2 regions of the Amycolatopsis stemonae genome follow, and region 1 is predicted to be linked to the other one. Evidence: riboswitches for the same ligand, from Rfam matches in the RefSeq annotation. Region 1 holds a riboswitch; the other holds the start of a gene.

Evidence for each region. Region 1 has a riboswitch for S-adenosylhomocysteine ahead of ahcY (adenosylhomocysteinase). Riboswitches for the same ligand answer to the same signal wherever they lie in the genome.
Region 2: linked by a shared signal. The riboswitch ahead of metH (methionine synthase) and the one ahead of ahcY (adenosylhomocysteinase) in region 1 are both predicted to bind S-adenosylhomocysteine.

The regions. Positions count from the first base shown of each region.
Region 1 is NZ_BAAGUJ010000011.1:80-10,536, reverse strand. Features, by position in the region: gene ACYVLJ_RS33245 (TetR/AcrR family transcriptional regulator) at 1-279, opposite strand, end outside; gene ACYVLJ_RS33240 (sensor histidine kinase) at 632-1,870, shown strand; gene ACYVLJ_RS33235 (roadblock/LC7 domain-containing protein) at 1,867-2,304, shown strand; gene ACYVLJ_RS33230 (DUF742 domain-containing protein) at 2,397-2,765, shown strand; gene ACYVLJ_RS33225 (GTP-binding protein) at 2,740-3,360, shown strand; gene ACYVLJ_RS33220 (styrene monooxygenase/indole monooxygenase family protein) at 3,378-4,604, shown strand; gene ku (non-homologous end joining protein Ku) at 4,679-5,557, shown strand; gene ACYVLJ_RS33210 (hypothetical protein) at 5,700-5,909, shown strand; gene ACYVLJ_RS33205 (hypothetical protein) at 6,179-6,334, opposite strand; gene ahcY (adenosylhomocysteinase) at 6,454-7,914, opposite strand; S-adenosyl-L-homocysteine riboswitch at 7,990-8,067, opposite strand; gene ACYVLJ_RS33195 (GNAT family N-acetyltransferase) at 8,099-8,581, opposite strand; gene ACYVLJ_RS33190 (hypothetical protein) at 8,578-8,724, opposite strand; gene ACYVLJ_RS33185 (AurF N-oxygenase family protein) at 8,782-9,672, opposite strand; gene ACYVLJ_RS33180 (TetR/AcrR family transcriptional regulator) at 9,761-10,408, shown strand.
Region 2 is NZ_BAAGUJ010000026.1:70,399-80,855, reverse strand. Features, by position in the region: gene metH (methionine synthase) at 1-2,261, opposite strand, end outside; S-adenosyl-L-homocysteine riboswitch at 2,276-2,354, opposite strand; gene ACYVLJ_RS46205 (LLM class F420-dependent oxidoreductase) at 2,650-3,510, shown strand; gene ACYVLJ_RS46200 (MFS transporter) at 3,558-4,943, opposite strand; gene ACYVLJ_RS46195 (zinc-dependent alcohol dehydrogenase family protein) at 5,582-6,583, opposite strand; gene ACYVLJ_RS46190 (HAD family hydrolase) at 6,610-7,311, opposite strand; gene ACYVLJ_RS46185 (carboxymuconolactone decarboxylase family protein) at 7,308-8,108, opposite strand; gene ACYVLJ_RS46180 (AfsA-related hotdog domain-containing protein) at 8,144-8,986, opposite strand; gene ACYVLJ_RS46175 (hypothetical protein) at 8,983-10,353, opposite strand.

The sequences.
Region 1 (10,457 bases):
CGACTCCCAGAGCGGCTCGCCCTCGGGCCGGGCGAGCAGGGCTTCGCGCATCCCCTCGTGGCGGTCGACGACGACCGAGCAGACCGCCTGCTCCTTGCTGGAGAAGTAGTTGTTGAATGTGCGGGGCGAGACGCCCACCTCGGTGGCGATGTCCTCGACCCGCACGTTCTCCAGCCCGCGCTCCAGCGTCAGCCGCAATGCGGCCTGCGCGAGGGCGCGGCGTGCCTCGCGCTTCTTGCGTTCGCGCAGCGTGAGCTTCGGGGGCGGTTCCGGCGGCATGAACAGAGTGTAGCGAAAAACTTGCGTGCCCCGCAAAAATTTGCGTGGCACGCAATATCGGGGCGAACCGGACAGGGCTCCGGTTTTCGGCGTGCGAACCTTCGCTGCCTGCGGTATCGGCGACCGTGCGCGCTCCGTCGCGGGAGGCAAATTGCAAAATTGAGCCGAATGGCCTAGTGCACTGCGCTCACCAGGAGCGACGCTCCGCGTACGCACTCACGAACCGCGCTCGCGCGGGGACGGGTTGTGGACACATAACGAGCCTTTCTGCTTGCATGTCCGTCGTCGCCGCCCGGGGGTCGTCGGCACGTCGCACCGAATCCGCACCTGCGCAAGGAAGAAGAGGGGCCACATGGCGAGCCGGGCCCGGGAACTCCTGGATCGATCACGCGTCCTGCTGGACCGCTCGCGGGTCGCCGCCGCGCAGTTCCTGACGGCGCCGCCGAAGCACCCGGGGTACGCGCCCCCGCCCGGCCCGGCGCTCGCGGAGCTGACCCCGCCCGTCGAACCCGCGGCCGCGCCGCCGGCCGGCGACCCGGTGCTGGCCGAGATCTGCGCCAGCGTCGCCCTGCGCGACCTCAACCTGCTCGACCAGCTCCTGTCCCGGCTGGAAGAGCTGGAGGCGGAGGAGGAGGACCACCACCGCCTCGCCGAGCTGTACCAGCTCGACCACCTCGCGACCCGGCTGCGGCGCAACGCCGAGAACCTGCGCGTCCTGGCCGGTCAGGAGACCGCCGACGACGCGGCCCGCGCGACCTCGGTGCTCGACGTCATGCGCGCGGCGATGTCCTCGATCGACCACTACGCCCGGATCACCATCGGCCGCGTGGTGAACCTCGGCGTCGTCGGCTTCGCCGCGGAGGACCTGGGCCGGGTGCTGGCCGAGCTGTTCGACAACGCCGCCAACCAGTCGTCGCCGAGCTCGCCGGTGAACGTCAGCGCCCACCTGACCGAGCAGGGCAGCGTGCTCGTCCGGATCGAGGACGAGGGCATCGGCATCCCGGCCGACCGCGTCGACGGCCTCAACGCACGGCTGGCCGCCGGCGGCGACCTCGACGACGCGGCCGCGCGCCACATGGGCCTCGCGGTCGTCTCCCGGCTCGCCGCCCGCCACGACGTCACCGTGCGCCTGGACCGGCGCAGCCCGCACGGCACGGTCGCCACCGTGCTGCTGCCCACCGGCATCGTCACCGAGCTGGCCGAGAACGCCTGGTCGGGCACCCGCACGGTGACCGTCGAGCCGGTCAAGGCGGCGGCCGGCGAACCGGTCGGCGTCGGCGGGCTCCCGCGCCGCCGCCCGGGCGCCTTCCCACGGGAGGAGCCGCTCACGCCGGTGCCGCGCAAGCCCAGCCCCCGCCCGCGGCCGATCGAGCAGACCGGCGGCACCACGGCGAACGGCCTGCCGCGCCGGGTGCCCGGCAGCATCCGCGGCGCCGCCCCGGAACCACCCCCGCCGCCGGCGAGCGACGGCGGCTCCGGGCACGACCGGCTGCTGGCCGACCTCGGCGCGTTCGCCGACGGCGAACGGGCCGCGCGCGCCGAGAACAACCACTCCCAGCAGGACGAGACGTCCGGAGGAACCGCCTCGTGAGCGCCCCCCACTCCGCACCGGCGAACTTCGCCTGGCTGCTCGACGACTTCGTCCGCAAGGTCCACGGCGTCAGCCACGCGCTGATCATGAGCGTGGACGGCTTTCCCCTCACCGCGTCCGACTCGGTCGCCGAGGCCGAAGCCGAGCAGCTCGCGGCGATCGCCAGCGGCCTGCTCTCGCTGGCGGGCAACAGCGCGGCGCTGTTCGGGAAGGGCACCTGCGAGCAGATCATCATCCGGCTCACGCACGGGTACTTCCTCTTCATGGGCATCGGTTCCGGTGCCGGGCTCGCGGTGCTGACCTCGGGCGAGGCGGACATGAAGGTGGTCGCCTACGAGATGACCCAGTTCATCACCAACGCCGGCCACGCGCTCACCCCCGAGGTGCGCGCCGAACTGCGCCAGGTGCTCACCGCGCGCCGCCCCCGGGTGTGATCGGCGTGCCCGACCAATCTTTCGGGGGTCTGGGTGGCGGGGCCCCCAGCCCGGGGCGAAGCGCCGGAACGCAGGACGAGGATGTGATCCCCGTGTCCACAACGGACACCCCCTTGCCGCGGCGCAGCCGCCGCATCCGGGCGTACGCGCTCACCGGCGGCCGCACCAGCACCCGCCACCAGCTGCTCGTGGAGACGCTGGTTTCGGTGCCCCAGTACGACCCGGCGCTGAGCGACGCGCTCATGCCGGAGTCGCGCTCGCTCTACGAACGCGCCCGCGTGCGGAGTTCGATCGCCGAGCTGTCGGTCGGGCTGGACCTGCCGCTGGGCGTGGTGCGGGTGCTCATCGGCGACCTCGCGTCCCAGGGCGCGGTGTTCGTCCACCCCACGGCGCACGCCTACCACCACGACACCAACGTCCTCGAGAGGATCCTTGATGGGCTCAAGCGGCTCCCCGCCTGAGGGCGAACTGCTGACGATCTCCGCGAAGATCGTCGTCGCCGGGGGCTTCGGTGTCGGCAAGACCACGTTCGTCGGGGCGGTGTCCGAGGTGCCGCCGATGAGCAACGAGGCGTGGATGACCGAAGCCGGCGAAGGCGTGGACGACATCCCGCCCGGCGGCAAGTCGACCACGACCGTCGCGATGGACTTCGGCCGCATCACGCTGCGCCCGGACCTGCTGCTGTACCTGTTCGGCACGCCGGGGCAGGCGCGGTTCTGGTTCCTCTGGGACGATCTGAGCCGCGGTGCGCTCGGCGCGGTCGTGCTGGTCGACACCAGCCGCATCGACGAGTCGTTCGCCGCGATCAACTACTTCGAGAACGACTCGGAGCTGCCGTTCGTGGTGGCGGTCAACCAGTTCGAGGGCAAGCCGGTGCACGACCTCGAGGAGGTGCGCGACGCGCTCGCGCTCGACCCGAGCGTCCCGCTGGTCACCTGCGACGCGCGTGACCGCGCCTCGACGATCGCCACGCTGACCGAGCTGGTCGGCCACACGCTGTCACTGGCGGTGCTGTCGGGTCCGCGCGAGCTGGCCGGCAGCGTCCCGAACGCCTGAGAAGGAGAACGAGCTTCATGCGCAGGGTTCTGATCGTCGGCGCCGGGCAGTCCGGCCTGCAGCTGGCCCTCGGGCTGCAGGGCAAGGGCTACGACGTCACGGTGATGTCCGCGCGGACGCCGGACGAGATCCGCGGCGGGCGTGTGATGTCGACGCAGTGCATGTTCCACAACGCCCTGCAGCACGAGCGGGACCTCGGCCTGAACCTCTGGGAAGACGAGACGGTCCGGGTCGGCGGGCTCGGCGTGTCGGTGGCCGGGCCGGACGGCGGCCGTGTCATCGACTGGGTGGGTGAGCTGGACGACTACGCCCAGTCGGTCGACCAGCGCGTGAAGATGGCGGGCTGGCTGGAGCTGTTCGAGGACCGCGGCGGCAAGCTCGTCATCCACGGCGTGATGACGTCCGAACTGGACGCGCTGGCCCGGCTCTACGACCTGGTGATCATCTCGGCCGGCAAGGGCGAGCTGGTCCAGCTGTTCGACCGGGTCCCGGAGCGGTCGCCGTTCACGAAGCCGATGCGCGCGCTTTCGCTGGCTTACGCCCACGGCGTCGGGCCGCGGCCGGAGCACCCGGACATGGCGGCGGTGCGGTTCAACATCGTCCCCGGCGTCGGCGAGCTGTTCATGATCCCGGCCTACACGACCAGCGGGAACTGCGACATCCTGTTCTTCGAGGGCGTCCCCGGCGGGCCGCTGGACTGCTTCGACGACCGCCCGGCCCCGGCCGAGCACTTCGTGCGCATCCTCGACCTGATGCGGCAGTTCGTGCCGTGGGAGTACGAGCGCTGCCGCGACGCCGAGCTGACCGACGGCAAGGCGACGCTGGCCGGCGGGTACACGCCCGTGGTGCGCAACCCGGTCGGGACCTTGCCCGGCGGGGCGACCGTGCTGGGCATGGCCGACGTCGTCGTGGCGAACGACCCGATCACCGGCCAGGGCTCCAACAACGCGAGCCACTGCGCCGCGACCTACCTGGACGCGATCGTCGAGCGCGGTGACCGGCCGTTCGACGCGGAGTGGATGGACGCCACGTTCGAGCGCTACTGGGAGTACGCCCGGCACGTCACCGACTGGACCAACGCGCTGCTCCAGCCGCCGCCCCCGCACGTGCTCCAGTTCCTCGGGGTCGCGGGTGAGAAACCGGCGGTCGCGCGGCGGTTCGTCAACGGTTTCTCGGATCCGACGGACTTCCGGCACTGGTTCATGGATCCGGCACTTTGGGAGAAGTACCTGGCAGAGGTGTAGATCGCACTGTCGCCGGGGGACGATTCGGGCTACGGTGGTCACGTAGCGTGAAGGCGACCTCGGAGGTGCGTGGCATGCGGGCGATGTGGAAGGGCTCCGTGTCGTTCGGGTTGGTCAGCATCCCGATCCAGCTGTACGCGGCCACCGAGAACAAGAACGTCTCCCTGCGCCAGGTGCACGAGGCCGACGGCGGCCGCATCCAGTACAAGCGGTTCTGCACGATCGACGGCGCCGAGGTGCCTTACGCCGAGATCGCGAAGGGCTACGAGCTGCCCGACGGCGAGATGGTCGTCATCACCGACGCGGAGATGGCCGAGCTGCCGCTGCCGACGCAGCGCACGATCGACGTGCTGGAGTTCGTCCCGCTCGAGTCGATCGACCCGATCCAGTACGACCGGACGTACTACCTGGAGCCGCAGAAGAACGCGGTGAAGCCGTACCTCGTGCTGCGGGACGCGCTGCACAAGTCGAGCCAGGTGGCGATCGCCAAGGTCGCCGTGCGGCAGCGGGAGAGCATGGCGGTGCTGCGCGTGCACTCCGATGTCCTGGTGATGACGACGATGCTGTGGCCGGACGAGGTCCGCGAGCCGGACTTCCCGTTCCTGCGCGACGACCCGCCGCAGATCCGCCCCCAGGAACTGACGATGGCCGGCTCGCTGATCGACTCGCTCGCCGAGCCGGTGTTCGAGCCGGAGAAGTACAAGGACCACTACCGCGAGGCCCTCGAGGAGATGATCGAGGCCAAGGTGGCGGGCGACGAGACGACCAAGCCGGCGGCGGTGACGGCCAAGGCCGACGTGGTCGACCTGATGGCGGCCCTGCAGGCGAGCGTGGACGCGGCGAAGAAGTCCCGCGGCGCGGCGAAGTCCGCTTCGGACGACTCCGAAGAGGACGAGAAGCCGGCGGCGAAGAAGAAGCCCGCGACCCGGAAGCGCGCACCGAAGTCCGCCTGAAGCGCGCCTTGCGTGGTCCGCCACGACCTCGGATGGGTGGTCGTGCCGACACGCCGTCGTGCCGGTCCCGCGTTCGCGTGCTTCGCGGTGGTACCAAGGGGTGCGAGCACACCGGACACGATCGCGGAAAGGCGGGCCGGTCATGGAGTGCGCCTCCTGTGACGCGGGAATCGACCACTGCCACGGCACGCTGGTGGTGCACCCGGAAGGCGGGTTCACGGAATGCACGGACGCGGCCTGCGCGGACGGTGACCGCGTCCGGCACGCATTGATCGTCGACTGCCAGGCGCTCGGCAGCGGGTGCGGGTGCGCCGCCGCGGCCGCGAAATCCCTGCTGCGCCAAGCTTCCTGAGCCTCCCGCCAGGACCCGTGAAGGCCTTTCCGGCCGGCGTCACCGTCGGCGGGGGAGGCCTTCCCGGGTTAGGAAGAGGTAAGGAGATAACCCGATCGTGTATGCAGCTGTGTACACGGGCAGGGCGATGTGCTAACACTAACGGGGTCCTTCGGCTCTCCCTCCCCCTCGGAGCCGGAGGACCCTTTACGTCCGGTCCGTTGTGGATCGGCCGAACGGCCTGGCGCGAGCGGCATCGCCGTCGCGCCAGGCCGTTCGAGGGTCACGGATCAGTACCAGTGCGCACGCCCGCCGATCCGGCGGCCGGTGCCGCCCAGGATGGCCAGTGCCACGCCGGCCACCGCGAGAATGATGCCGATGGTGTAAAGCACCGGGATTCCGACGATGAACCCGATGATGAGGAGAATTACACCGAGAACGATCACTTTGCACACACTCCTTCGCATGGGACCCGTCCGGCGTGCCGGCCGGGCGGATGCGCTGTCACCCGGAGGATGGCCAGTTTCCCGGGGCTCCAAACTGCGTCAAATGGAGCAACCCTGCGTCAGTACCGGTAGTGATCGAGCTTGTACGGACCTTCGACGTCGACGCCGATGTAGTCCGCCTGGGCCTTCGTCAGCTTCGTGAGCTTCACCCCGAGCGCGGCCAGGTGCAGCCGGGCCACCTTCTCGTCGAGGTGCTTCGGCAGGCGGTGGACGTCGGTGGCGTACTCGCCGGGCTTGGCGAACAGCTCGATCTGGGCGATGGCCTGGTTGGTGAACGAGTTCGACATCACGAACGACGGGTGGCCGGTCGCGTTGCCGAGGTTCATCAGGCGGCCTTCGGAAAGCACGATGATCGCGTGGCCGTCCGGGAACGTCCATTCGTGCACCTGCGGCTTGATTTCCTTCTTCACGATTCCGGGCAGTTTCGCGAGACCGGCCATGTCGATCTCGTTGTCGAAGTGCCCGACGTTCGCGACGATCGCGTTGTGCTTCATCCGGCTCATCTGGTCCGCGGAAATGATCCCGAAGTTCCCGGTCGTGGTGATGAAGATGTCGCCGTGGCCCACGACGTCGTCCAGTTCGACGACGTCCAGGCCGTCCATGGCCGCCTGCAGCGCGCAGATCGGGTCGATCTCGGTGACCGCGACCCGGGCGCCCTGGCCGCGCAGCGCCTCCACCGCGCCCTTGCCGACGTCGCCGTAGCCGCAGACGACCACGCGCTTGCCGCCGATCATCACGTCGGTGGCCCGGTTGAGACCGTCCACAAGGGAGTGCCGGATGCCGTACTTGTTGTCGAACTTGGACTTCGTGACGGAGTCGTTGACGTTCATCGCGGGGAAGAGCAGCTCGCCGTCGCGGGCCAGCTTGTAGAGCCGCTTGACGCCGTTGGTCGTCTCTTCGGTGACGCCGCGGATTTCCTTGGCCATGCGGGTGAAGCGGTCACCGTCGGCCGCGAGGCTCGCGCGCAGCGTGTCGAGGATGATCCGGTACTCCTCGGGGTCCTCTTCGGACGGTTGCGGCACCGCGCCGGCCGCCTCGAACTCGGCTCCCTTGTGGACGAGCAGGGTCGCGTCGCCGCCGTCGTCGAGGATCATGTTCGGCGCCTTGCCGCCTGGGAAAGCGAAGAGCTGGTCGGTGCACCACCAGTACTCCTCGAGCGTCTCGCCCTTCCAGGCGAACACGGAGGTACCGGCCGGGGCGTCGACCGTGCCGCCGGGGCCGACGACGACCGCGGCGGCGGCCTCGTCCTGGGTGGAAAAGATGTTGCAGGACACCCAGCGCACTTCGGCGCCGAGCGCGACGAGCGTCTCGATGAGCACGGCGGTCTGCACGGTCATGTGCAGCGATCCGGCGACGCGCGCGCCCTTGAGCGGCTGCGCGGCGGCGTACTCCTCGCGGATCGCCATCAGGCCGGGCATCTCGTGCTCGGCCAGCCGCAGCTGGGTGCGGCCGGCCTCGGCCAGGGACAGGTCGGCGACGGCGAAGTCCAGACCGTTGCGGGTCTGCAGTTTGTCACTCATTCCTCGAGCTCTTTCCTGACTGCTGGGTTGCGGAACGCTCGGGAGGTGTCGCACGAACCAAAAAGGGCACCTCCCTCGCGGGAGGCGCCCTTGGAGTCGTGGTCCGGGCCGAGCGTGGCGGAATCGAATTCCGTCGCAGCGCCTCTCGGCCCGGAACCAGAATGGCAAAGCCGCCGGGAAGCTGTCAAGCGAGCGAGCGGGCCATGAGAACGTCGTCGACGTCCTCGCCGTCGACGTGGAATTCCCCGCGCAGCACGCCTTCCACTACGAACCCGCAGCGCTCGTAGACGCGGCGCGCCGCGGTGTTGTGACCGAGCACGCGCAGCGTCAGCTTGCGGGCACCGCGCCGCCGCGCCTCGGTCACCGCGGCGTCCACGAGCCGGCGGCCGAGGCCGAGCCCGCGCCGGTCCGGGGCGACGGCGAGCCCGCCGACCACGCGGACGTGCCGGTGCGCCGGGATGCCGAACCCCTCCTCGAGCCAGACGTAGCCGGCGACCACGCCGTCGTGCTCGGCGACGAGGACGTCTTCGGGCCGGGTGCCCTCGTCGAAGAACGGGGTGCCGGGCCGGGGCGGGGGAGCGGGCGAGGACACCGAGGTCCAGGTGCGCTCGTCGAGCTTGGCGAGCGCGGCTTCGTCGTCGGCGCGGGCCGGGCGGACGGCCGTCATGCGAGCTCCTGCGGGGCGCGGTTGCCTTCGGTACCCATGCTCCGCACCGTAACGGTCAGGCCGGGTCCGCTGCGCCGGTGACGACCGGGCGCGAGCAGCGGCGGGCGCGCGGGAGTGAAGTCCTGCGGGAAGCCGTCGGTCACGGGGGAATCGTGGCGCAGCCCGGAACGTCGCGGGAAGGGATTCAGGCCGTCAGCGGCTCAGAGGAGGTGCGCGCGCCGCCAGATGCCTTCGGAGCGTCCGCCGATCAGTCCCGCTTCGCGCAGGAACGGCACGATCTTCTCGGCCATCCAGCGCCGGGTCTCGTGGAAGTGCGGGTTGGCCAGCGCCGCGGCCCGGCCTTCGCGCGGGTCGATCCCGACGCTGCGGTACACCCGCGGGTCGACCATGCTGTCGATGACGCCGAACGCGACGAGCGCGGTCCGCACCCGGTGCCGCTGCAGGGCCGCCTTCGACAGCTTCGGCGTCTCCCGCAGCACCTCCTCCTTGGCGAACCGGACGTGCCGGGCCTCCTCGACCACGTGGATGCGGTTGACCGAGCGGATCAGCGGCTGGATGCCGTCGTCGTCCATCATCGAACGCTGCAGCCGGTCGGTGGTCTCCTCGGCGACCAGCACGCTGGCGAACATCGACGGCCCGGCGGCCGTCGCGCCGAACACCTTCGCGGCGCGGTGCACGACCTTCGGGACGCCGTAGCGCGGCACGCCGAGGCGTTCGGCGGTGCGGGCGAACATCACGGAGTGGCGCGTCTCGTCGCCGATCTCCGTCATGGCGTACTGGGCGTGCTCGGTGCGCGCGTCGAGGTCGAAGACGTAGCGGGCGAGCAGCTGCATCAGGACGATCTCGAACCACAGGCCGACGCTCATGATGCTGGCGATCTCGTGCTTGGACAGCTCGATCCGCTGCTCGGGCGTCAGCCGCGCCCAGAGGTCGGTGCCGTAGAGGGAGACGCGCTCCAGCGGCATGTACGCCTTGCCGTCGGCGAGCGGCGCGGCCCAGTCGATGTCGACGTACGGGTCGTAGGAGTTCTTCGCGGAGCTCTTGAGCAGGCGAGCCGCGGTGACGTCCCGGTCCTGGGCTTCGACGCCCATGGCGACCTCCGAAAGTAGGGGGTACGCGGTGTACTAGTTACTTGTGGCGAGCGTACACCCGCGCACGGGTCTTGAGTAGGCTTCCGGGGTGACCAAGGTCGACGGACGGGCGACGCGCTGGGCGGGCCAGCAGGAACGGCGCCGCGCGGAGTTCGTCGACGCGGCGCTGGCGGCGATCGCCGAGCACGGCCCGGACGTCTCGACCGAGCAGATCGCCGAACGCGCCGGCGTCGCGCGCACCCGTCTCTACAAGCACTTCGACGACGCGGCCGACCTCCAGCGGGCGATCGCCGGGCGCGCGGCCGAGCTGGTCACCGCCGAGCTCCAGCCGCTCTGGCACCCCTCGGGCTCGCCGAACGAGATGATCTCGACCGTGATCTCGACCCACCTGCGCTGGCTGACCGAGCACGTCCACCTGCACCGCTACCTGACCCGCGCGGCGCCGGGCCCGACGGACGTCCGCGGCACGATCGCCCGCCACCTGAGCCGGCTGTTCTCGGGCTACCTGACGGCGTTCGGGCTCGACCCGGCCCCGGCCGACACCGTCGCGTTCGGCCTGGTCGGCTACGTCGAATCGGCGACGACCCGCTGGCTCGACCACCCGGGCACGCTCAGCCTCGAGCAGCTGACCGCGCAGCTCAGCGGGTCGATCTGGGCGATGCTGGACCACACGCTGCGCGCGGGCGGGGTGGAGCTGGACCCCGACCGGCCGTTGCCGCTGCCCGACGGGCTCTAGTTGTGATGTCCGGGGACGTTGTCCCGACTTGAGGTGACCGGTGACGGCC
Region 2 (10,457 bases), on a different contig from region 1:
ACCGTGGCGAGCACGATCTTGCCCTGGCCGCCGCTCGAGGCCAGCCGGCCTTCCTGGCGCGCCTTCTCCTTCTCCGCCTCCATGAACGGCTCGAGGTAGGCGACGGACCGCTTCATCACGCGCGCGCTCTTGACCACCTGCGGCAGGAACATCTTGCCGGAGCCGAACAGGTCGCCGACGATCTTCATGCCGTCCATCAGCGGCCCCTCGATGACGTCGAGGGGCCGGGCCAGCTGCTGCCGCGCCTCTTCGGTGTCGTCCTCGATGTAGTCGACGATGCCGTGCACCAGCGCGTGCGACAGCCGCGCCTCGACGCTGCCTTCGCGCCACGAGAGGTCCACGACGCGCTTGGTGCCGCTGCCCTTGACGTTCTCGGCGAAGCTGACCAGCCGGTCCGTCGCGTCTTCGCGGCGGTCGAAGAGCACGTCCTCGACCAGCTCGAGGAGGTCCTTCGGGATGTCTTCGTAGACCGCGAGCTGGCCGGCGTTCACGATGCCCATGTCCAGGCCGGCCTTCATGGCGTGGAACAGGAACGCCGAGTGCATCGCCTCGCGGACGACGTCGTTGCCGCGGAAGGAGAACGACAGGTTCGAGATGCCACCGGAGATGTGGACGCCGGGGCAGCGCTCCTTGATCCTCGGCAACGCGTCGATGAACGCCTTCGCGTAGCCGTTGTGCTCGGCGATGCCGGTGGCGACGGCGAGGACGTTCGGGTCGAAGATGATGTCCTCGCCCGCGAAGCCGGCCTCCTGCGTGAGCAGGTCGTAGGCGCGGGCGCAGATCTCGACCTTGCGGTCGGCGGTGTCGGCCTGGCCCCGCTCGTCGAAGGCCATCACGACGACGCCGGCGCCGTAGTTGCGGATGGTGCGGGCCTGCGCGAGGAACGGCTCCTCGCCCTCCTTGAGGCTGATCGAGTTCACCACGCCCTTGCCCTGCAGGCAGCGCAGGCCGGCTTCGAGCACGCTCCACTTGGAGCTGTCGACCATGACCGGGATCCGCGCGACCTCGGGCTCGGTGGCGATGAGGTTGAGGAAGGTCGTCATCGCCTCCTCGGACTCGAGCAGGTCGGCGTCCATGTTGACGTCGAGCAGGTTGGCCCCGCCCCGGACCTGCTCCAGCGCGACGTCGACGGCCGCCTGGTGGTCGCCCGACTCGATGAGCCGGCGGAACCGCTTGGAGCCGGTGACGTTGGTCCGTTCGCCGATCATCACGAACCCGGTGTCGGCGCCGATGCCGAACGGCTCGAGCCCGCTGAACCGGGTGTGCGTGCGCGGCGCGGGCACCTCCCGCGGCGTGACGTCCTTCGCGGCTTCGGCGATCTTCGCGATGTGCGCCGGGCTGGTGCCGCAGCAGCCGCCGACCAGGTTGACCAGGCCTTCGCGGGCGAACCCGCCGATCAGCCCGGCGGTCTCCTCCGGGGTCTGGTCGTAGCCGCCGAAGGCGTTGGGCAGTCCGGCGTTCGGGTGGCAGGCGACGTAGGCGTCGGCGATCCGGGCGAGCTCCTCGACGTGCGGGCGCATCTCTTCCGCGCCCAGCGAGCAGTTCACGCCGACGACCAGCGGTTTCGCGTGCTCGATCGAGCTCCAGAACGCCTCGACGGTCTGGCCCGAGAGCGTCCGGCCGCTCAGGTCGACGATCGTCACCGAGATCCACAGCGGCAGGTGCGGCGCGACGTCGCGGGCGGCGGCGATCGCGGCCTTGCAGTTGAGCGTGTCGAAGATCGTCTCGATCAGCAGCAGGTCGACGCCGCCCTCGGCGAGCCCGGCGATCTGCTCCGCGTAGGCCGCCTTGACCTGCTCGAACGTCACCGCGCGGTAGGCGGGGTCGTCGACCTTGGGCGACAGGCTGAGGGTGACGTTCAGCGGCCCGATCGACCCGGCGACGAACTTCCCGCCCAGCTCGTCGGCGGCCTGGCGGGCCAGCTGCGCCCCGCGGACGTTCATCTCGCGGACGTGGTCCTGGAGGCCGTAGTCGGCCTGGCCGATGCTGGTGGCCGTGAAGGTGTTCGTCGTGGTGATGTCCGCGCCGGCCGCGAGGTACTGGCGGTGGACGTCGAGGATGACGTCCGGGCGGGTGAGGTTCAGCAGGTCGGGGTCACCGGTGACGTCGTGGGTGTGCTCGCCGAAGCGGTCGCCGCGGTAGTCGGCCGGGGTCAGCCCGGCGCCCTGCAGCATGGTGCCCCAGGCACCGTCGAGCACCGCCACCCGCCGGCCGAGCAGCTCGCGCAGGCGCGCGGTGGCTTCGGACTCATTGGGGTTCATCGGCAGCCTCCCTCATCCGGGAGGCGCCCTTGGTCGGTGGTTCCCGGTCGAGCGTGGCGGACCCGGCGGTCCGTTGCAGCGCCTCTCGACCTGTGGTCCACGGTACTGGAACCGGGTGCGCGCACGCCATCCCGCCCCGCCGGCGCGTCCACTGACTGGGACACCGTGAGTCCACAATGGATTTTCGGGTTCACCCTGCCTCCGCGTCTTTCCCGGTTGCGCCCACCCTGCCGCACCGGGCGCGGGCGCTCTGCTCCCCGCCTGCTCACCCCGGGCTCCTCCACCATCGTTCGAGCGGCCCACGACGTTACTCTCCGCGTTCGCGTTGGTACTTTTCGCGGTCCCGACCCACCTTGAAAACTGAAACACGTTCTAATACGCTCCACGCGTGGACTACGGAATCGTGCTGTTCACCAGCGACCGGGGCATCACCCCCGCCTCCGCGGCGCGCGCCGCGGAAACCGCGGGGTTCGCCACCTTCTACGTGCCCGAGCACACGCACATCCCGGTGAAACGCGAGTCACCGCACCCGCGCACCGGCGACGCGTCCCTGCCCGACGACCGCTACAGCCGCACCCTCGACCCGTGGGTGGCCCTGGCGACGGCCGCGGCGGTGACGTCGCGGATCCGGCTGTCGACGGCGGTGGCCCTCCCGGTGGAGAGCGACCCGATCACGCTCGCCAAGACGATCGCGAGCCTCGACCACCTCTCCGGCGGCCGCGTCACGCTCGGCACCGGCTTCGGCTGGAACGTCGACGAGCTGACCGACCACGGCGTCCCGGGCCACCGCCGCCGCACCGCGCTGCGCGAGTACCTCGAGGCGATGAGTGCACTGTGGACACAGGAGGAGGCGTCCTACGCCGGCGAGTTCGTCTCGTTCGGACCGAGCTGGGCGTGGCCCAAGCCGGTCCAGCCGCACATCCCGGTGCTGCTGGGCGCGGGCCCGACGGAGAAGACGTTCCGCTGGATCGCGCGGCACGCGGACGGCTGGATCACGACGCCGGCGGACACGGACCTGGACGGGCACGTGGCCCTGCTGAAGGAGATCTGGCTCGCGGAAGGCCGGGCGGGGGCGCCGCGGATCTGCGCCCTCGGCGAGCGGCCGGACCCGGAACGCCTGGCGCACCTGGATTCCCTCGGCGTGACCGAGACGATCTTCGGGCTGCCGGACCGTTCGCCGGACGAGGTCGAAGCCTGGATCGGGCGCCTGGCGGGCAAACTCGGGCTCGTCACTGCCCCCGCGCACTGAAGCGGCGGGGCACGGATCCCGTGCCCCGCCGTCAAGACCCCCCGGGGTCAGCTCTTGGCCGTGACGCCCTGGCGCGCCCGGAGGTCGAGCTCGATCTGCTCGAGCGAACGCCCCTTCGTCTCGGGCACCAGCCACTTCGTGAGCACGAACAGCACCACGTTGATGCCGGCGAACAGGAACATCGAACCGCCGATGCCGAGCGACTTCGGGTCGGAAATGATCGGGAACACCGCGCTCACGATGCCGGTCGCCGCCCAGAGGACCACGCTGCTGACACCCATGCCCGCCGCGCGGAACTTCAGCGGGAACACCTCGGACATCATCACCCAGACCACCGCGCCCCAGCCGAGCTCGTAGCCGACCAGGTACAGCACCATCATCACCAGCATCAGGATGCCGCGCGTGCCGGTGTCGTGGACGTTCAGCACGACGAACCCGGCCGCCACCAGCGTGATCACCATGATCACGTTGCCGATCAGGAGCAGCGGCTTGCGGCCCCAGCGGTCCACCACGAACACGACCCACGCGGTGAACAGGAACTTCGTGACGCCCAGCAGAACACCCGAAAGCAGCGCGGCCTGCGTGGCGAAGCCGAGGCCGATCAGCATCGTCGGGAAGTACGCGTTGATCGCGTTGACCCCGCTGAACTGCTGGCCGATCGCGAGCAGCAGCGCCACCACCAGCATCGGCCGCACGAAGCCGGAGAACAGGTCGCGCAGGCGCGGCTTTTCTTCGGTGTCGAGCCGGATGACCTCATTGATCGTCTCGATCTCTTGGTCGAGGTTCACGGTGGTGCCGTGCGCGCTCGCGAGGACTCGCCGGGCCTCCTCTTCCCGGCCGTTCTTCACCAGCCAGCGCGGCGTCTCCGGCAGGAACACCAGCCCGACGAGCAGCACCGCCGCCGGGACGATCGCGCCGGCGAACATCCAGCGCCAGGCCGAGTTCGGGCCGAGCCAGTAGCTCACCAGGAACGCGATCAGGATGCCGAGCACGATGAAGATCTGGTTCAGCGCGCCCATCGCGCCGCGCAACCGCGCCGGCGCCAGCTCCGACAGGTAGGTCGGGACGGTCGACGACGAAAGGCCGATCCCGAGGCCGATGACCAGCCGCGAAACCACGAGCAGCGCGAACGTCGGCGAGAAGGCCGCCGCCAGCGTGCCCACGATGACGATCGCCGCGGCGACCATGATCGTGCGCCGCCGGCCGAGGGCTTCGTTGGTACGGCTGGAGAACAGCGCGCCGACGATGGCACCGACCGACAGGCTGGCGGTGATCACGCCCTTGTCCCAGCTGGTCAGCGCCCAGAGTTTCCCGATGAACGGGAGCACCCCGGAAATCACGCCGAGGTCGTAGCCGAACAAGATGCCACCGAGCGCGCCGAAGAAGTACAAGGTGGTCCGGCTGATGTGCCGCGCCGGGGCTGTCTGCGTCATTGCCGGGTCGCCTCTTTCGTAGGTCCAGTCCAGCCAGCGGCGTCCACATTCACACGCCGGAAATAGCCGGGCAAGACAGTCGTCGATAACAATTCAGAAACGTGATCGCCGTTCACATATGTGACTCTTCTAAGCGCACACCACTACTCCGTCTGCCGCAGTCGCGAATCAGTGCACAATGGACACGGCCGCCGACGCGCGCGGGTTCGATCAATCCACTATGGACAATCGCGGCGCAGCAGGTCGGCGAAGGCCGTGAAGGGGAATCCCGGGAGCCGGGCAAATCGGGCAGAGTCCGGGCTCACCGCAAGGTCGGGGAGACGGTGAACCCGGACGTGCGCGCCGGACCCGTTCGGGCGGGTCGGCGGCGCAGGCGGGAAGGGGGTTTCAACCCACCCCCAGGCGGTTGAAACCCCCTCCCCGCGCCCCCAGCCCGGAGCGGCCGGCCCGAGCATCCGCAGCCTGCTCGGGCGACGCCCTGGTAGCTATCACTCTCCCGGTTGTGGTCACCGGCCGCCATTCCTGCCGAAAGAGGACTTTCTTCCACCCCGAAACCCCGCTGAGCTGCGAATACGTGGTCGCGGCGGTACGGATCTACCCAGCCGGGCGGGCAAAAGTTACCCCTGGCCGCGAGCGGCTCAGGCGCTCTCCAGCACGACCTTCCCGACGTGGGTGCCGGACTCGAGGTGCTTGACGGCGTCGGCGACCTCTTCGAAGGCGAACCGGCGGTCGATCACGGGCCGCAGCCCGCTGTGCTCGACGGCCCGGTTCATGGCCTGGAACGTCTCCCTCGACGCGTTCGTCAACCCGCGCAGGGTCAGCTGCTTGACCAGCACGAGCACCGGGTCGGCGGCGCCCTCGTGGGTGAGCACGCCGGCGACGCTGACGTGCCCGCCCGGCCGGGCGGCGAGCATCGACTGGCCGATCGTGCCGCCCCCGCCGACGTCGACGACGTGGTCGACGCCGCCGCCGGTCAGCTCCGCCGCCGCCACGCCCCACTCCGGCGTCGTCGTGTAGTTGATCGTCTCGGCCGCGCCGAGGGCGCGCAGGCGGGCCAGCTTCTCGTCCGAGCTGGACGTCGCGATCACGCGGGCGCCGCCGAGCACGGCGAACTGCAGCGCGAACGTCGCCAGCCCGCCGCTGCCCTGGGTCAGCACGGTCTGGCCCGGCGTCACCCGGCCTTCCTCGACGACCGCGCGCCACGCCGTCGCACCGGCGCTGGGCAGCGTCGAGGCCTCGGCGAAGTCCAGGTGCGCGGGGACGGCGACGAGCGCGTCCTCGGCGAAGACGGCGTACTCCGCGAGCACTCCGTCGAGCGAGCCGGACAGGTCTTCGGCCGTCTTCTCCGGGGTACCGGGTCCCGAGAGCCATCTCGGGAAGTACGTCGCGGCCACCCGGTCGCCCGCCGACCACGCGCGCACGCCGTCGCCGACCGCGACGACCTCGCCCGCGCCGTCGGACAGCGGCACGACGTCCGGCTTCACCGGCATCGGGTAGAAACCCTTCAGGATCATCAGGTCGCGGGCGTTGAGCGCCCACCCGCGCAGCCGGACCAGCACCTGGCCGGGACCGGGTTCGGGAACGGCACGCTCGGCCAGGACGAGCTCGGCGCCGGGACGCGGCAGGGAAAAGGACTTCACAGCGGCTCCAAGGGTGCGGGAACTCCTCAACCCGGCCAGTGTGTCGAAGTCGCGAGCTCCGCGTCGACGATCTCCAGAAGTCGTGGGGTCAGTTCGGCGAGCGAGGTCGCGAAGTGGCGGACGCCGTAGCCGGCCATGAACTCCCGCTGCCGCGCGTGGGCCGGGCTGCCGGGGAAGCCGACGAACCCGGCGCCGTGCGCGCGGGCGTCCTCGGCCACCCGGCTGACGTCGTCGACGAACACGATCTCGTCGAAGCCGACGCCGAGCACGCTCCGGGCGATGTGGTCGACGCCCGGCCGGTGCTCGTTGATGCTGACGTACGGCACTTCCGGGTCGAGCAGGTCGACGTACTCCCCGAGGTACCGGTCGAAGGTGTGCTCGCGGGTCCGGCCGCCGTAGCAGACCAGCCGGACGGGCAGTTTCGAGAGCGCCTCCAGGCAGTCCCGCACGCCTTCGGCGACGCGTATCGGGTGTTCGGCCAGGTACTCCTGCCGGGCCGCCCACAGCTGCTCGAGCGTCTTCTCCGCCGGCTGGTCGAGCCCGCACAGCCGGGTGATCTTCTCGGCGACGACGACGTCGCGCAGCCCGATCACGTCCCGCTCGGCCGCTTCGTCGTAGACACCGCCGTGGTCGCGGACGTACCGGGCGATCATCGCCAGGTACGTGTCGTCGATGAGGACGCCGTCGCAGTCCAGCGCGACGGCACGCAGCTTCCGCAGGCCGGTCACCGCTGCGCGAACACTTCGCGCGCGGCGCCGATGGCGTTGAGCGCGGCCGGGAAACCGCAGTAGAACGCCAGGTGCAGGATCGTCTCGATGACGTCCTGCTCGGTGCCCCCGACGTTGAGCAGGGCGTGGATGTGCACCTTCAGCTGCGGCAGCGCGGTGCCCAGCGCGACGCACGCGGCGACCGTGACGATCTCGCGGTGCCGCAGGTCCAGGTGCGGCCGGTTGTACAGCTCGCCGAAGGTGAACTCGACGATGTAGGTGGCCAGGTCCGGCGCGATGTCCGCGAGCGCCGCGGCGACCTTCTCCCCCGCTTCGCCGTCGACGGCCTTCAACGCGGCCAGGCCGCGCTCGTAGCGGTCCTCGATGCCGGCCCACGGAAGGTCGGCGGGCGGTTCGGCCGGCGGCTCCTCGGGCGGCAGGGTTTCGAACACGGCCTTCAGCTCGCCCAGGGCGTTCAGGGTGGCGGGGAAGCCGGCGAACGAGCTGATCTGGATGACCGCCTCGACGAGCTGGCGGCGGCCGCAGCCGACGTTCAGCGCGGCCTTGGCGTGGAACTGCAGCTGCGAGCCCGCGTAGCCGAGCGCGGTGAGGGCCGCGACCGTCACCAGCTGCCGCTCGGGCAGCGGCAGGCCGGGCCGGTGGTAGACGTCGCCGTAGATGAACCCGACGCACTGCTCCCCGAACTCGGCCTCGCCGATGCTCGCGAACAGGTCCAGCACTGCGGGCCGCTCCGCGCCGCCGAGCCGCTGGATGAGCTCCAGGCCCTGGGCGAAGGACGCGTCCTGCGTTTCCGGCATCGTGATGCCCTCCCCTTTCACGTGGTGACTGCGGCTCACCCGAGGTAGGCCCGGGTGGCCTGGTCGGCTTTCCGGCGTTCCAGCGCGTCGATGCGCCGTTGCGCGATCATGGCGTACTCGATGACGGCCGTGGCGATCGTGCGGCCGTGCTGGCGCACGGCGGTCACGGCCCGGAACTTCAGGTTGGTCTCGCGGGCGAGGTCGGACTCCTCGATCAGCGACTCGACCGTGGCCGGCAGCGGGAACAGGAAGTCCTGGAAGGACAGGTCGATCCGCTGCCACACGCCCGCGTAGCCCAGCCGGCCCAGGCCGGGCCGGACCGCCGTTTCGAACTGCGCGATGCAGATCTGCCGCATCGCCTCGACGATCACGATGCCCTGCACGTGCTCGCCGGTGTGGTGGTCGAGGATCAGCTCGTTGTCGCGGTGGATCCGGAGGTCCGCCCGGCAAAGCTGGTCCGCCGGCGAGTGCACGCCGGACAGCAGGACGTTGCGGGGCCGGTCCTTGTGGACGATCCCGGCCCGCGCGCGCGGCTGCCGGAAGGTGTCCCGGTCGGCCAGGCGCACCGGAGCGCGGCCCTTTTCGGTGGCGGCCTCGATGAGGTCGCAGTCGGTCTCGTCGACGCCCTGCCCGGCGTGCACGACCCACTCGACCGGCTCGCCGCACGGTTCGTCCGCGCCGGCCGCTTCGATGAGCGCCAGCAGGCCCGTCATCGTCAGCACCCGGTCGCCGCGGGCGAACCGGCCGAACCGGTCGGCGACCACGACGACGTCGCGGTGGGTGCGGCCGACCCCGGCCGCCGGGTCCCGTTCACCGGGACACGCTGGATCGTCCGGTACCACGTTCTCCCACTGGGTTCTGGTCGGTTCGGGCGTCACAGCCCCGCCGAGGCGCGGACGTCCGGGAGTGCTTCGGCGAGGTAGCGGGCGGTCGCCGCCTTGCGCCAGCGCGGGCCGGCCAGCTCGGTGGCCAGCACGCCGAGCATGGCGTGCACCATGTCCGGCTGCTTGGCCACGTCGGTGGCCAGCAGCGGCTCGACCTGCGCGGCGGCGCCTTCGAGATCGTCGAGCAGCAGGTGGGCGCGGCCGGTGTCGATCCGGATCATCGGTTCCATGGCCTCCCAGCGGCTTTCCAGGGACAGCTTTTCGTAAGCCTCGCGCGCGGTCGTGAACTCGCGCAGCGCGGCGGACGCCTGCCCGACGGACAGCAGCGAAGTACCGGCCATGTAGTGCCGGCGGTCCTTCGTGATGTTGAAGAACCGGTCCTCGCCGCCCGCGCCGAGCTCCGGGTCCTCGATGGCGGTCCACCGCGCGATCGCGTCCAGCACCTGCTGTTCCGCCCGCACCGACGACCACCCGCGGGCCTCGGCGAGGATCAGCGGCGCGTCCGTGATCCGGCCGCCCACGTGGTAGTTGAGCCCGTCCGCCGCGAGCTTCGCGGACTCGACGCCGTTGCCCGCCCAGAACGCGACGCGGGCCTGGGCCGTGCGCACCCAGCGGCGCGCGAGGTAGTCGTCCGCGTATTGGGAGTAGAGCCAGGCGGCGGAGTTGTACCGGCGGGAGAGCCCGTACCGCCCGAGGTCGCCCGAGATCCAGGCCATCATCGCGGTGCACTTCGCCCCGATGAGCAGCAGGTCCTGGGTCTGCTTCGGCCGCTGGCGGCCCTTCAGCAGCGCCGAGGTCCGCTCTTCGACGACCGCGAGCTGGCTGAGGACCGCGTCCGGCGCCGTGCGCGTGTAGCCGTTGCCGAGGAAGTCCAGATCGGACCACAGGTCGTCGAGCTGGACGTCGTCGACGTTGGTCTTGGTGAACAGGATCGCGTCGTCGAGGGCACTGGCGCCGACGTCGGTCTCCGGCGCTTCTTCGACGCGGCGGCCGGCGCGCGCGGGCCGGGCGGCGGCCGGCGCGGGTTCCGGCGGGCACGGCGCCGCGGTGTCGGCGTGGTACTCGGCCAGGTCCTTGGCCGGCAGCTGCTCGAGGTCACGCAGCCCGAGCAGCGACTTCCAGCTGGTGCCGTACACCTCGGCGAGCACGCGCAGGGCGGCGACGGTGGGCCGGACGCCCCGCTCCGGCCACTGCTCGTACTCCCAGATCCGGGTGCCGCGCATGCCCGCGCGGGGGTCGCCGGTGACGGCGTTGTAGCGGTGCGCCGCGACGTCGAGGGAAAGCTCCGACGCCAGGCGCCACGCGGTGCGGGGCGGGATCCGGCATTCGACGATCAGGTTCTCCGCGACCCGCGCCGGCATCGCCCCTTCGGGAAACCCCAAGGCGGCCAGGCGGTCGCGCAGCTGTGCACGATACGGCTTACTGCCCGGTTTGGCCTGTCGACTCATCGTTCATCCAACGACTT